Linked DNA regions of Geminicoccus roseus DSM 18922. The main gene of each other region encodes a partner of the protein of the gene in region 2 in a complex. Links are inferred from orthologs where the notes say so. Each region holds a gene or a part of one and is shown on either strand. Other genes may lie near its edges.

Region 1 (6,133 bases), 190 kb from region 2 along the record:
GGCAGCGCCGGCCGGCGTCCCGCCGTTTTTGCACGAACGAACCCGAGCCCCGGTTCTCCCCGGCGTGCCGCCTGCCGATCACCGAGCTGCACAAACGAACCCGAGAGCCGCGTCCCGCCCAGGCAGCACCGGCCAACGTCCCGTCGTGTTTTTGCACGAACGAACCCGAGCGGCGCATGGGCGCCTGCCGGCGCCCTCCCTCAGGCCGCCAGCCGCGCCAGCTGGTCCATCAGCTTGTTGGCCACCCGCAGCCGGTCGGCCGGGCTCTTGGTCTCCTGCAGGTACAGGATCTTGTGATCCGGCCGGACCTTCATCTGGCCCTTGCTCTCGGCGATCAGGCCGATTAGCCGCTCCGGCTGCGGGAACCGGTTCTGGTGCAGGCTGAGCACGATGCCCTTGGGACCGGCGTCGAGCTTGGCCACGTTGGCCTTCTTGCACAGCTGCTTGACCGCGATGATCGAGAGCAGGTTCTCGGTCTCCTCCGGCAGCTTGCCGAACCTGTCGACCAGTTCCGCGGCGAAGCTGTCGATCTCCTCCCGCTCGGTGAGCGAGGCCAGCCGCCGGTACATGGCCAGGCGCAGGTCGACATCGCCGATCCAGCTCTCCGGCATCAGCGCCGCCGCGTCCACGGTGATCTGCGGCGTCCAGTCGACCGCCTCCTCCTGGCCCTCGGCCCCGGCCTTGGCCGCCGCGATCGCCTCTTCCAGCATCGAGTTGTACAGCTCGAAGCCGACCTCCTTGACGTGGCCGGACTGCTCGTCGCCCAGCAGGTTGCCGGCCCCCCGGATGTCCAGGTCGTGGCTGGCCAGCTGGAAGCCCGCGCCCAGCCCTTCCAGGGACTGGATCACGTTCAGCCGCCGCTCCGCGGTCTCGGCCAGCTGCTTGTCGGGCGTGGTCAGGTAGGTGTAGCCGCGCAGCTTGGAGCGGCCGACCCGGCCGCGCAGCTGGTAGAGCTGCGAGAGGCCGAACAGGTCGGCGCGGTGCACGATCAGGGTGTTCGCCGACGGGATGTCCAGCCCGCTCTCCACGATGTTGGTGGCCAGCAGGATGTCGATCTGGTGGTCGTAGAACTGGCCCATGACCGCCTCCAGCTCCTTGGGCGCCATCCGGCCATTCGCGATCCCGACCTTCAGCTCCGGGACCAGCTTGCGCAGGTCCTCGGCGAGCTTGGTCTGGTCGGCGATCCGCGGGCAGACATAGAAGCTCTGCCCGCCGCGGTAATGCTCGCGCATCAGCGCCTCGCGGATCACCACCGGATCGGTCGGCATCACGAAGCTGCGCACCGCCAGCCGGTCGACCGGCGGCGTCGCGATCACGCTCATGTCCTTCATCCCGCCCAGCGCCATCTGCAGCGTGCGCGGGATCGGGGTGGCGGTCATGGTCAGGACGTGCACCTCGGCGCGGAACTGCTTCATCCGCTCCTTGTGCACCACCCCGAAATGCTGCTCCTCGTCGATGACGACCAGGCCCAGGTCCTTGAACTGCACGTCCTTGGCGAGCAGGGCGTGGGTGCCGACCACGATGTCGACCCTGCCCTCGGCCATCTCCGTCTTGATCTGCTTTTGTGCCTTGGCCGGCACGAAGCGGGAAAGCTGCTCGACCCGGATCGGCAGGTCGGCGAAGCGCTCGGTTAGCACGCGGTAGTGCTGGCGCGCCAAGAGCGTGGTCGGCGCCAGCATCGCCACCTGCTTGCCGGCCGCGGCCGCGACGAAGGCCGCGCGCAGCGCCACCTCGGTCTTGCCGAACCCGACATCGCCGCAGATCAGCCGGTCCATCGGCTGGCCGCTCGCCATGTCGGTCAGCACCGCCTCGATGGCGTTCAGCTGGTCCTCGGTCTCCTCGTAGGGGAACCGGGCCACGAACTCGTCGTAGAGGCCGTGCGCCGCCTCCAGCGGCCGTCCCTTGCGCAGGGCGCGCTGGGCGGCGATCGCCAGCAGTTCCTGCGCGACCTCGCGCACCCGCTGCTTGACCTTGGCCTTGCGCGACTGCCAGCCGGCCCCGCCCAGCTTGTCCAGCTGCACCGCCTGGTCGGCATGGCCGTAGCGGGACAGGATCTCCAGGTTCTCCACCGGCACGAACAGCTTGTCGCCGCCGGCATAGACCACCTTCAGGCAGTCATGGGGCGCCCCGCCGACCTCGAGCGTGATCAGCCCCTCGAACCGGCCGATCCCGTGCTCGGCATGGACCACATGGTCGCCCTCGGACAGGACCGAGAGGTCCTGGATGAACTTGTCGGCCCGCTTGCGCTTGGCCACCGAGCGCTGCAGCCGGTCGCCCAGCAGGTCGACCTCGCCCAGCACCACGATGTCGGTGGTGACAAAGCCGCGCTCGATCGGCAGCACCGCGAGTTTCGCACCCGGCTGCGCCAGGGCGCGCGCCATGTCCGGCACCACCGGCAGGCCCGGCAGCCCATGGTCGCCCAGCACGGTCTTCAGCCGGTCGGCCGAGCCTTCGCTGTGGGTGGCGAGGATCGGGTCCTTGCCCTGCTTGGTCAGGTCGCGGACATGGTCGGCGATCGCCTGGAACAGGTTGATGTCGCGGTTCTGCCGCTCCTGGGTGAAGTCGCGCGCCGGCCTGGCGCCGAGATCGACCACCAGGTCGACCCCTTCGGGCTTGGTCACCGGCGGCGGGGCCGGCGAGAAGGTGATGGTCGGCAGCGGGTCGAGCTGCCGGCGCAGGCTGGTCTCGTCCAGGTAGAGCAGTTCCGGCGGCAGCGGCCGGTAGACGGTGGTGCCGAAGCTGGTGCCCTTGGGGGCCGGCTCCTGGCGCGCCCGGTAATGCTCGCCCACCAGCGCCTGCCGCGCCGCGATCGCCTCGTCGGCATGGTGGTCGAAGGCGACCGTCCAGCCCTCGCCCAGATGGTCGAACACCGACACCAGCTTGTCGTGGAACAGCGGCAGCCAGTGCTCCATGCCCGGGAAATGCCGGCCGGCGCCCACCGCCTCCAGCAAGGGGTCGTCGGTCACCGCCCCGAACCGCTGCAGGTAGCCGGTCTTGAACCGCTCCACCGACTGGGCGTCGAGGGTGACCTCGCTCACCGCCTGCAGCACGACCTGCTGGTGCTTGTCGGTGGTGCGCTGGGTGAGCGGGTCGAAGCCGCGGATGGATTCCAGCACCGAGCCGAAGAAGTCCAGGCGGACCGGCTCGGCCTGCCCGGTCGGCCAAAGGTCAAGCAGGCCGCCGCGCACCGCGTACTCGCCGGCTTCCACCACGGTGCCGGCCCGCCGGAAGCCGTTGCGCTCCAGATGGACCACCAGGTCGTCGCGCTTGATCCGGCCGCCCGCCTTGGCGACCAGCCGGCCGCCCCGCACCGTCTCCGGTGCCGGCACGCGCTGGGTCAGCGCGTTCACCGTGGTCAGCACCAGGCGCGAGCTGGCCTTCTCGCCCAGCGCCGCGAGCGTGGCGAGCCGTGTCGCCATGATCCCGGCATTGGGCGAGATCCGGTCGTAGGGCAGGCAGTCCCAGGCCGGGAACGGCAGGATCTGGATCGAGGGCGCGAAGAAGCGGAACTGGGCGGCGAACTGCGCGGCACGCTCGGCGTCGCGCGCCACGAACATGGTGGAGGCGCCGTTCTTGGCGATCCGCCTGGCCAGATGCAGGGCATCCAGCCCGACCGCCGCACGGGCCAGCAGGAGCCGGCGCGGCTTCGTGGCGCTGGAGGCAGGCGCTTGCGCCACGGTTGCGGTCGTCATCGGATCAGCTTTTCCCTTCGGCCTCCGCGCGCAGGAGCGCGAAGACCTCGTTGTCGTGCCGGGCCGGCAGAGGCTGCATGCCGGTTACCCAGGCCCAGATGTCCACGTCCGCCTCGGCGAGCAGGTTCTCATAGGCATCCAGCCGCTCGCCCTCCAGTCTGTCCAGATGCCGTCGCGCGAATCGGCCGAGCAGCAGGTCGTTCTCCACCTGGCCGCGGTGATGGCTCTGGTAGTGCAGCCGCTTCTTGCGATCTTCGGTCGTCTCGGTCATGCGCATGCCTTTGGACGATGCGGGTGGACATAGTGGGTGACGCGCCGGAGGCGAGCGGTCTAGCGGAGATGATGGACGGTTCCAAGGAGGGCGCGCATGCCGTCGTCGCGCCGACGCACGAGCGGCCGGCGGCATTGCTGCCGCTGTTCGCGCCGGTGCGCGGCCTGCAGGGGGTGGGCCCCGCCCTGGAGCGCCGCCTGGCACGGCTGCTCGGCAGCGCCGATCCGGTGGTGCTCGACCTGCTGACCCACCTGCCCGCCTCCTTCCTGGACACCTGTCCGGCGATGGAGCTGACGCCGCTGGACGAGGGGTGTACGCGCACGCTCCTGGTCCGGATCGCCGGCCACCACCCGCCCCCGTCCGGGAACCGTCCCTTCCGGGTGGCCGCGACCGGACCGGCCGGCGACATCGACCTCGTGTTCTTCGGCGCGGTGCAGCGGATGATCGAGGAGCGCTTCCCGCTCGGCGCCGAGCGCGTGGTGCAGGGCCGGCTGCAGCGCTTTGCCGAGCGCTGGCAGATGGCGCACCCCGACACGCTGCGGCCGGAGGAGGCGGGCCGGCCGTTGGCGGTCTACCCGTCCAGCGACGGCCTGCACCAAGGCACCATCCGCGGCCTGCTGCGCCGGGCTCAGGCCAAGCTCGCGCCGCTCGCCGAATGGCACGAGCCCGATCTTTTGCGCGCCGCCGGCTGGCCGCCGCTCGACCAGGCGCTGCGGGCCGCCCATGCCGGCCCGGACGACAAGGCGCTGGCGCGGCTGGCGATGGACGAGCTGCTGGCCGGCCAGCTGGGCCTCCTGATCGCGCGCCGCAGCCGGGAACGGGCGGCCGGCCGGTCGATCCGCGGCGACGGCACCCTGCAGGCGCGGCTGCTGGCAGCACTGCCGTTCGAGCCGACCGGCGAGCAGCGGACCGCGGTGGCGGAGATCCTGGCGGACATGGCCGCCCCCAGCGCCATGCTGCGCCTCCTGCAGGGCGATGTCGGCGCCGGCAAGACCCTGGTCGCCGTGCAGGCGATGCTGGCGGCGCTGGAGGCCGGCCATCAGGCCGCGCTGATGGCGCCGACCGAGGTGCTGGCGACCCAGCATGCCCGCAGCCTCGCCCGGATGCTTGAGCCGCTGGGCATCCAGCCTTTGCTGCTGGCCGCCCGCATCAAGGGCAAGGAGCGCGCCCGCTTGCTGGAGCGTCTCCGCTCTGGCGAGCCTGCCCTGGTGGTGGGCACCCATGCGCTCCTGCAGGACGATGCGGTCTTCGCCGACCTGGCGCTGGCGGTGGTCGACGAGCAGCACCGGTTCGGGGTGCGCCAGCGCCTGACCCTGCGCTCCAAGGGCCACGCCGTCGACCTGCTGCTGATGACCGCGACGCCGATCCCGCGTACCGCGGCGATGAGCGCCTATGGCGACATCGCCACCAGCATCATCGCGAACCGGCCGCCCGGCCGCCAGCCGATCGCCACCGCCGCCGTGCCGGTCGACCGCATCGAGGAAATCTATTCGGCGGTCCGGCGCCGCCTGGACCGCGGGGAGCGGGTCTACTGGGTCTGCCCGCTGGTCGAGGTCAGCGAGCGCGAGGATCAGGCCGCCGTGGAGGCGCGGGTCGAGGAGCTGCGGGCGATGTTCGGCGGGGCGGTCGGCTTCGTGCACGGCCGCCTGAAAGACGATGCCAAGGATCTGGCGATGCGGGCGTTTGCCCAGGGCGAGACGCCGCTGCTGGTCGCCACCACCGTCATCGAGGTCGGGGTCGACGTGCCCGAGGCGACCCTGATCGTGATCGAGGCCGCCGAGCGGTTCGGCCTGGCCCAACTGCACCAGCTGCGGGGCCGGGTCGGCCGGGGCAGCGGCGCCTCCGCCTGCGTCCTGCTCTGGCGGCCGCCTCTGTCGGCCACGGCGAAAAGCAGGCTCGCGGCGCTGCGCGCGACCAATGACGGCTTCGTGCTGGCCGAGGAGGACCTGCGGCTGCGTGGCCCGGGCGAGATCCTGGGCGATCGCCAGAGCGGCGTGCCGAACCTGCGCCTGGCCGATCTGCAGCGGCATGCGGATCTGGTGCCGCTGGCGGCGGCATCGGCCCGCCGCTCGCTGGCCGACGATCCCGGCCTCGCCAGCGAGCGCGGCCGGGCGCTGCGCCTGCTGCTACACCTGTTCCGGCGTACGGATGCTCTCGGGCTCCTCGATGG
Region 2 (5,533 bases):
CTCGGTGCGCTCCTTGCGTTCGCCCGACTGCTTGTCGGACCAGCGCTCGGAGGTGGCGATGGAAAGATGCACGATCTTCTGATTGTTCTGGGTATAGCGGACCTCGGGGTCCCTCCCCAGATTACCCATCAGAATGACCTTGTTGACGCTGCCGGCCATGACCGTCCTCGGCTGTCGCCGCCCAGAAAGGCGGGCGGTGCGGATGAAGTGGCACCCATCTTAACGGCACTCGGGCGCTCCGACGAGGCGCCTGATCCAGGTGGAGGAACATGGCGTAGAGGACATGCGCGCGCGGCTTGTCGAAAGCTTCGCGCTGGTCCATCTATGCCCGGCGGTGTACGCGTTTCGTTCTCCTGCACGTTCCGTCGGCAACCTCCTCTGGCCGGGTACTTCATGGACGACATGATCCGCATTCGTGGTGCGCGCGAGCACAATCTGAAGTCGGTGGACGTCGACATCCCGCGCAATCAGCTGGTGGTCATCACCGGGCTGTCGGGCTCTGGCAAGTCCTCGCTCGCGTTCGACACGATCTATGCCGAAGGCCAGCGGCGCTATGTCGAATCGCTGTCGGCCTATGCCCGGCAGTTCCTGGAGATGATGCAGAAGCCGGACGTCGACCAGATCAGCGGTCTGTCGCCGGCCATCGCCATCGAGCAGAAGACCACCTCGAAGAACCCGCGCTCGACCGTCGCGACGGTCACCGAGATCTACGACTACCTTCGCCTGCTCTACGCCCGGGTCGGCGTGCCCTACTCGCCGGCTACGGGCCTGCCGATCGAGAGCCAGACCGTCCCGCAGATGGTCGACCGGGTGCTGGCCGTGCCCGAGGGGAGCCGTCTCTACCTGCTGGCGCCGATCGTTCGGGGCCGCAAGGGCGAGTACCGCAAGGAGCTGCTGGACCTGCAGCGCAAAGGGTTCCAGCGGGTCAAGATCAACGGCGAACTCTACGACATCGAGGACGCCCCGGCCCTCGACAAGAAGCTCAAGCACGACATCGAGGTGGTGGTCGACCGGATCGTGGTGGCTCCCGATCTCGGCCAGCGGCTAGCCGACAGCGTGGAGACGGCGGTCGAGCTTTCCGATGGCCTGCTGGTGGTGGAGGATGCCGACAACGGGGAGCGCCAGCTCCTGTCCGCCAAGTTCGCCTGCCCGGTCTCCGGCTTCACCATCGCCGAGATCGAGCCGCGACTGTTCTCGTTCAACAGCCCCCATGGGGCCTGCCCGGCCTGCGACGGCCTGGGCCGGACCATGTTCATGGATCCGGACCTCGTGGTGCCGAATCCTGACCTGTCGCTGGCGGAGGGCGCCATCGAGCCCTGGGCCGACAGCACGTCATCCTGGTATCCGCAGACCCTAGCGAGCCTGGCGAAGCATTACGGCTTCGACCTGACCACGCCGTGGAAAAAGCTTCCCGAGAAGGCGCGGGAGGTGGTGCTGAACGGTTCCGGCCGCGAAGCAGTCACCATGCGCTACGCCGACGGCTTGCGCGCCTACGAGACGAAGAAGCCGTTCGAGGGCGTGGTCCCGAACCTGCAGCGACGCTGGCGGGAAACGGACAGTGCCTGGATGCGTGACGAACTATCCGAATATCTGAGTGCCGCGCCATGCACGACCTGCAATGGCTGGCGCCTGAAGCCTGAGGCGCTCTCGGTCAAGATCGACGGCCATCACATCGGCCAGGTCACGGACAAGTCGGTGCAGGATGCCGACCGCTGGTTCGCGACGCTGGATGCCCGGCTGACCGCCCGCCAGGGAGAGATCGCGGTCCGGATCCTGAAGGAGATCCGCGACCGTCTGCGGTTTCTCAACGATGTCGGCCTTGGCTATCTCACCCTTGCCCGGGATTCCGGCACGCTCTCCGGCGGCGAAAGCCAGCGCATCCGGCTGGCCTCGCAGGTCGGCAGCGGGCTCACCGGAGTGCTCTATGTGCTGGACGAGCCGTCGATCGGCCTGCACCAGCGCGACAATGACCGTCTGCTCGCCAGCCTTGTCGGCCTGCGGGATCTCGGCAACACGGTGATCGTGGTCGAGCATGACGAGGATGCGATCCGGGCCGCCGATCATCTGATCGACATGGGTCCGGGTGCGGGCGTGAACGGTGGCATCGTGGTGTCTCAGGGCACCCCGGAGCATGTCATGCACGATCCGGCCAGCCTGACCGGCCAGTATCTTTCCGGCCGTCGCCAGATCCCGGTGCCTGCCAGCCGCCGCGCCATCGACGAGAAGCGCATGCTCAGGCTGGTGAATGCCCGCGCCAACAACCTGCGGGGAGCGACCGCGTCCTTCCCGCTCAGCAACTTCGTCTGCGTCACCGGGGTGTCGGGTTCGGGCAAGTCCAGCCTGGTGGTGGACACGCTCTACCCGGCACTGGCCCGCAAGCTGAATGGAGCCCGCAAGGCTCCGGCGGCGCATGACGACCTGATCGGCCTGGAGCATCTCGACAAGGTGGTCGAGATCGACCAGTCGCCGATCGGCCGCACGCCCCGCTCCAACCCGGCTACCTATACCGGAGCATTCGGCCCGATCCGCGACTGGTTCGCGGGCCTGCCGGAAGCGCGCGCCCGCGGTTACAAGCCCGGCCGGTTCAGCTTCAACGTCAAGGGCGGCCGCTGCGAGGCCTGCCAGGGCGATGGGGTCGTCAAGATCGAGATGCACTTCCTGCCGGACGTCTACGTCCAGTGCGACGTGTGCAAGGGCAAGCGGTTCGAGCGCTCGACGCTGGAGATTACCTACAAGGACAAATCGATCGCCGATGTCCTGGCGATGACGATCGAGGAAGCTACCCAGCTGTTCGAGGCGGTTCCGGCGATCCGCCACAAGCTGGAAACGCTGAAGAGGGTCGGCCTCGGCTACGTGGCCCTTGGCCAGTCGGCGACGACGCTGTCCGGAGGAGAGGCGCAGCGGGTCAAGCTCGCCAAGGAACTCGCCCGGCGCGCCACCGGCCGGACCATCTACATCCTGGACGAGCCGACCACCGGTCTGCATTTCGAGGATGTCCGCAAGCTCCTGGAAGTGCTGCACGCGCTGGTGGACACCGGCAACACGGTGGTGGTGATCGAGCACAACCTCGAGGTGATCAAGACGGCGGACTGGATCGTCGACCTGGGACCGGACGGCGGCACCGGCGGTGGCCAGATCGTGGCGGAGGGCCGTCCGGAGGCGGTGGCCGCCGATCCCGCCAGCCACACCGGCCGCTATCTGGCCCGGCTGCTGCCACCGGCGGCCGCGGCGAATGCGGACATCGATACTCCCCTGCCCGCCAGGAAGCGCCGCCGGGCCTCCTGATCTCAAGGCAGGTGCGCGATCCCGAGCGCCTTTAAGCTTTCGTCAACTTCCTGCGGCTAGCCTCTTGTCCCAAGCGATGCTGCTGTCAGGAGACCGACGTTCATGCCAGTCGACCGGAACCTGCGAATACTGGTGGTTCCTGCCGGTGCTGCGGGCCAGGAAGGCCTGGGCGTCCTGCAATGACGTTCGACACGGGCGCGGCGGCGCCCGGGATCGCCGACCTGCTGCTCGGTCGTGCCAGGAGCGGCATCGTTCGGGACGCGAGCAGGCCGATCATCGGTCTCTGGCTGACGGGCCTCGTCGTTCTCGGCGGACTGCTGGCCACTCCCCCACGGCCAGTGCTGGCTCAGACGGCGGCGGAGCGGGCGACCACCGTCAGCCTAGGCGAGAAGGCGCCGATCCGCTTCCGCTTCGCTGCCCGAGGCGGCACCGACCGGCTCCTGCTGGAAAGCAAGACGGCGTTCGGCATGGTCCGTTCGGGCGATGGCTCAGATCTTGTTCTCCGCTTCGACCGGCCTCTCCTGGGCGAAGCCGATCGGATCTCCATGGTGCTCGGCCGCTCGATCCTGTCGGCCACCGTCGAGGGAGACATCCTGCGCCTGAGGCTGCGACACCGCGTCCAGACTGAAATCAGGCGCGTCTCCCTGCATCAGGCGGTGGTCTCGTTCCGGGAAGCGGCACAGGCTCCCGACCCTCAGGCCGCAGCGACGATCACCGCTCCCCTTGCCCTGCCGGCACTCCTTGCCGAGGACCCGCTGGACAGTTCCCCTCTGCCATCGGGGGAACCATTCGCGCCGGCAGCAAGCCCGGCCGAGGCCGGGAGCTCTCCCTCGTCGTCAGGACAAACGGAGCCGCTGGAGCAACACCTGCTTTCCGCACCCGATCTGGACGAGCGTGCGCCACCACTACGTCCGGCCGTGCTCCGGATCGGGGCGACCAGGGCAACTCCGGACCATGTCGCGGTCGATTATGCCTGGGACCAGGTGGTGCCAGCGGCTGCTTTCCTTCGAGACCACCAGGTCTGGATGGTGTTCGCCGCGGCGACGGCCAAGCTGGCGGCTGATCCGTTTGCCTTGGCACGCAGCCTGGACGGCATGGTCCTGGACGCCGAGCGCCAGGTCGAACCCGACCGGCTGATCTTTCGGCTGGCCCTGGCCCCGGGCGTCCGTCCGGCCTTCGCTCCCGCACCAGGAGGCAACGCCACTTGGCGTCTTTCCCTGGAGCGGAGCGGGAACATTGAACCGGAGGAAGCCACGGCTGCCGTGCCCACGTCCCTCGGGCCAGACGGTACGCTGCATTTCAACTTGCCTGGCCCTGTCCTGGAAGTGGCCGACCGGCGGGCAGGAGACCGCCTCCTGGTGGTGCCGGCAGTACCGGACGCGGCGCAGCCCTTGGGAGCAGGCGGGTATCCAGAACTCGATTTGCTGCCGACGCTGGCGGGGCTGGTACTTCGTCCGCTACGTCCTGATGTCCTGGTGGATACGGCCGATGGCGCAGTGCGGGTACGGCGCAGCGCCCGTCAACCCATGGCAGTCGACGAGACCCAGCCTGGAAGTCGGGCAGCATCCCCCGCCGGCTTGGACTTCCGCAGCCTCGGGGGGGCCGCTGGCTTGGCCGAGCGACGACGGGCCGAGGCGGAACTCGCGCGGGCGCCCGCAGATCCTGCGGCGAGGTCCCGGCTGGTGCGCGTGCTTCTTGGGGCAGGTCTCGTGACCGAGGCGAAGGTTGCGCTTGATCAGGCCGGGGCTGCTGCTCCCACGCTCATCCCGCTTGCCGCCGCAGCTGCGGCACTGGCCGAGCCTCGTGATGTGTCGCCAGAGAGATTTACCGGACTGGCATCGGCCGACGCCGCCGAAGGAGCCTTGTGGCGTGCCTATCTTCACAGCCAGCGGGGCGCCTGGCCCCAGGCTGCGGCGGCCTTCGCCGCATCGGGAGATACACTATTTCACTATCCGCCGGCGCTGCGTCGAATCCTTGGCGAGGCGGTGGTCCGGGCGCTGACCCAATCCGGTGATGGCAACGCGGCACTTGCCATCATCGACCGCCTGATGCCGGCCGCCACCAACCCTGAGGAGCAGGCAGGCTGGAAGCTCCTGCAGGCCGAGGCCCTGGCCAAGGAGAATGCCCTTCCCGCTGCACGGCGACGTCTCGAGGAGGCAGCCAGTCTGGGTGACGATGCGACGGCCCTGCAGGCCGAGGGAGGAATGCTTGATCTGGCTCTGCTGGAGGGAAGCATCGATGCGGCTGG

The links.
Region 1: the proteins of uvrA (region 2) and mfd are in contact, whole or in part, in a crystal structure (PDB 4DFC), measured with the Escherichia coli proteins. The link is inferred for Geminicoccus roseus DSM 18922 from one-to-one orthologs.

The regions. Positions count from the first base shown.
Region 1 is NZ_KE386572.1:4,591,423-4,597,555, reverse strand. What follows is about bases 1-4,085. They hold mfd (transcription-repair coupling factor), read right to left. Parts: upstream 3,693-4,085; coding sequence 201-3,692; downstream 1-200. Other genes in these bases: recG (ATP-dependent DNA helicase RecG), read left to right, coding at 4,035-4,085; GEMRO_RS0122700 (succinate dehydrogenase assembly factor 2), read right to left, coding at 3,697-3,963. In the rest of the region: more of recG, read left to right, coding at 4,086-6,133; GEMRO_RS31290 (DUF502 domain-containing protein), read right to left, coding at 6,090-6,133. UniProt on the Escherichia coli protein: Couples transcription and DNA repair by recognizing RNA polymerase (RNAP) stalled at DNA lesions. Mediates ATP-dependent release of RNAP and its truncated transcript from the DNA, and recruitment of nucleotide excision repair machinery to the damaged site.
Region 2 is NZ_KE386572.1:4,781,974-4,787,506, forward strand. The notes cover bases 1-3,485. They hold uvrA (excinuclease ABC subunit UvrA), read left to right. Parts: upstream 1-393; coding sequence 394-3,285; downstream 3,286-3,485. Other genes in these bases: ssb (single-stranded DNA-binding protein), read right to left, coding at 1-159. In the rest of the region: GEMRO_RS34455 (hypothetical protein), read left to right, coding at 3,753-5,533. UniProt on the Escherichia coli protein: The UvrABC repair system catalyzes the recognition and processing of DNA lesions. UvrA is an ATPase and a DNA-binding protein. A damage recognition complex composed of 2 UvrA and 2 UvrB subunits scans DNA for abnormalities.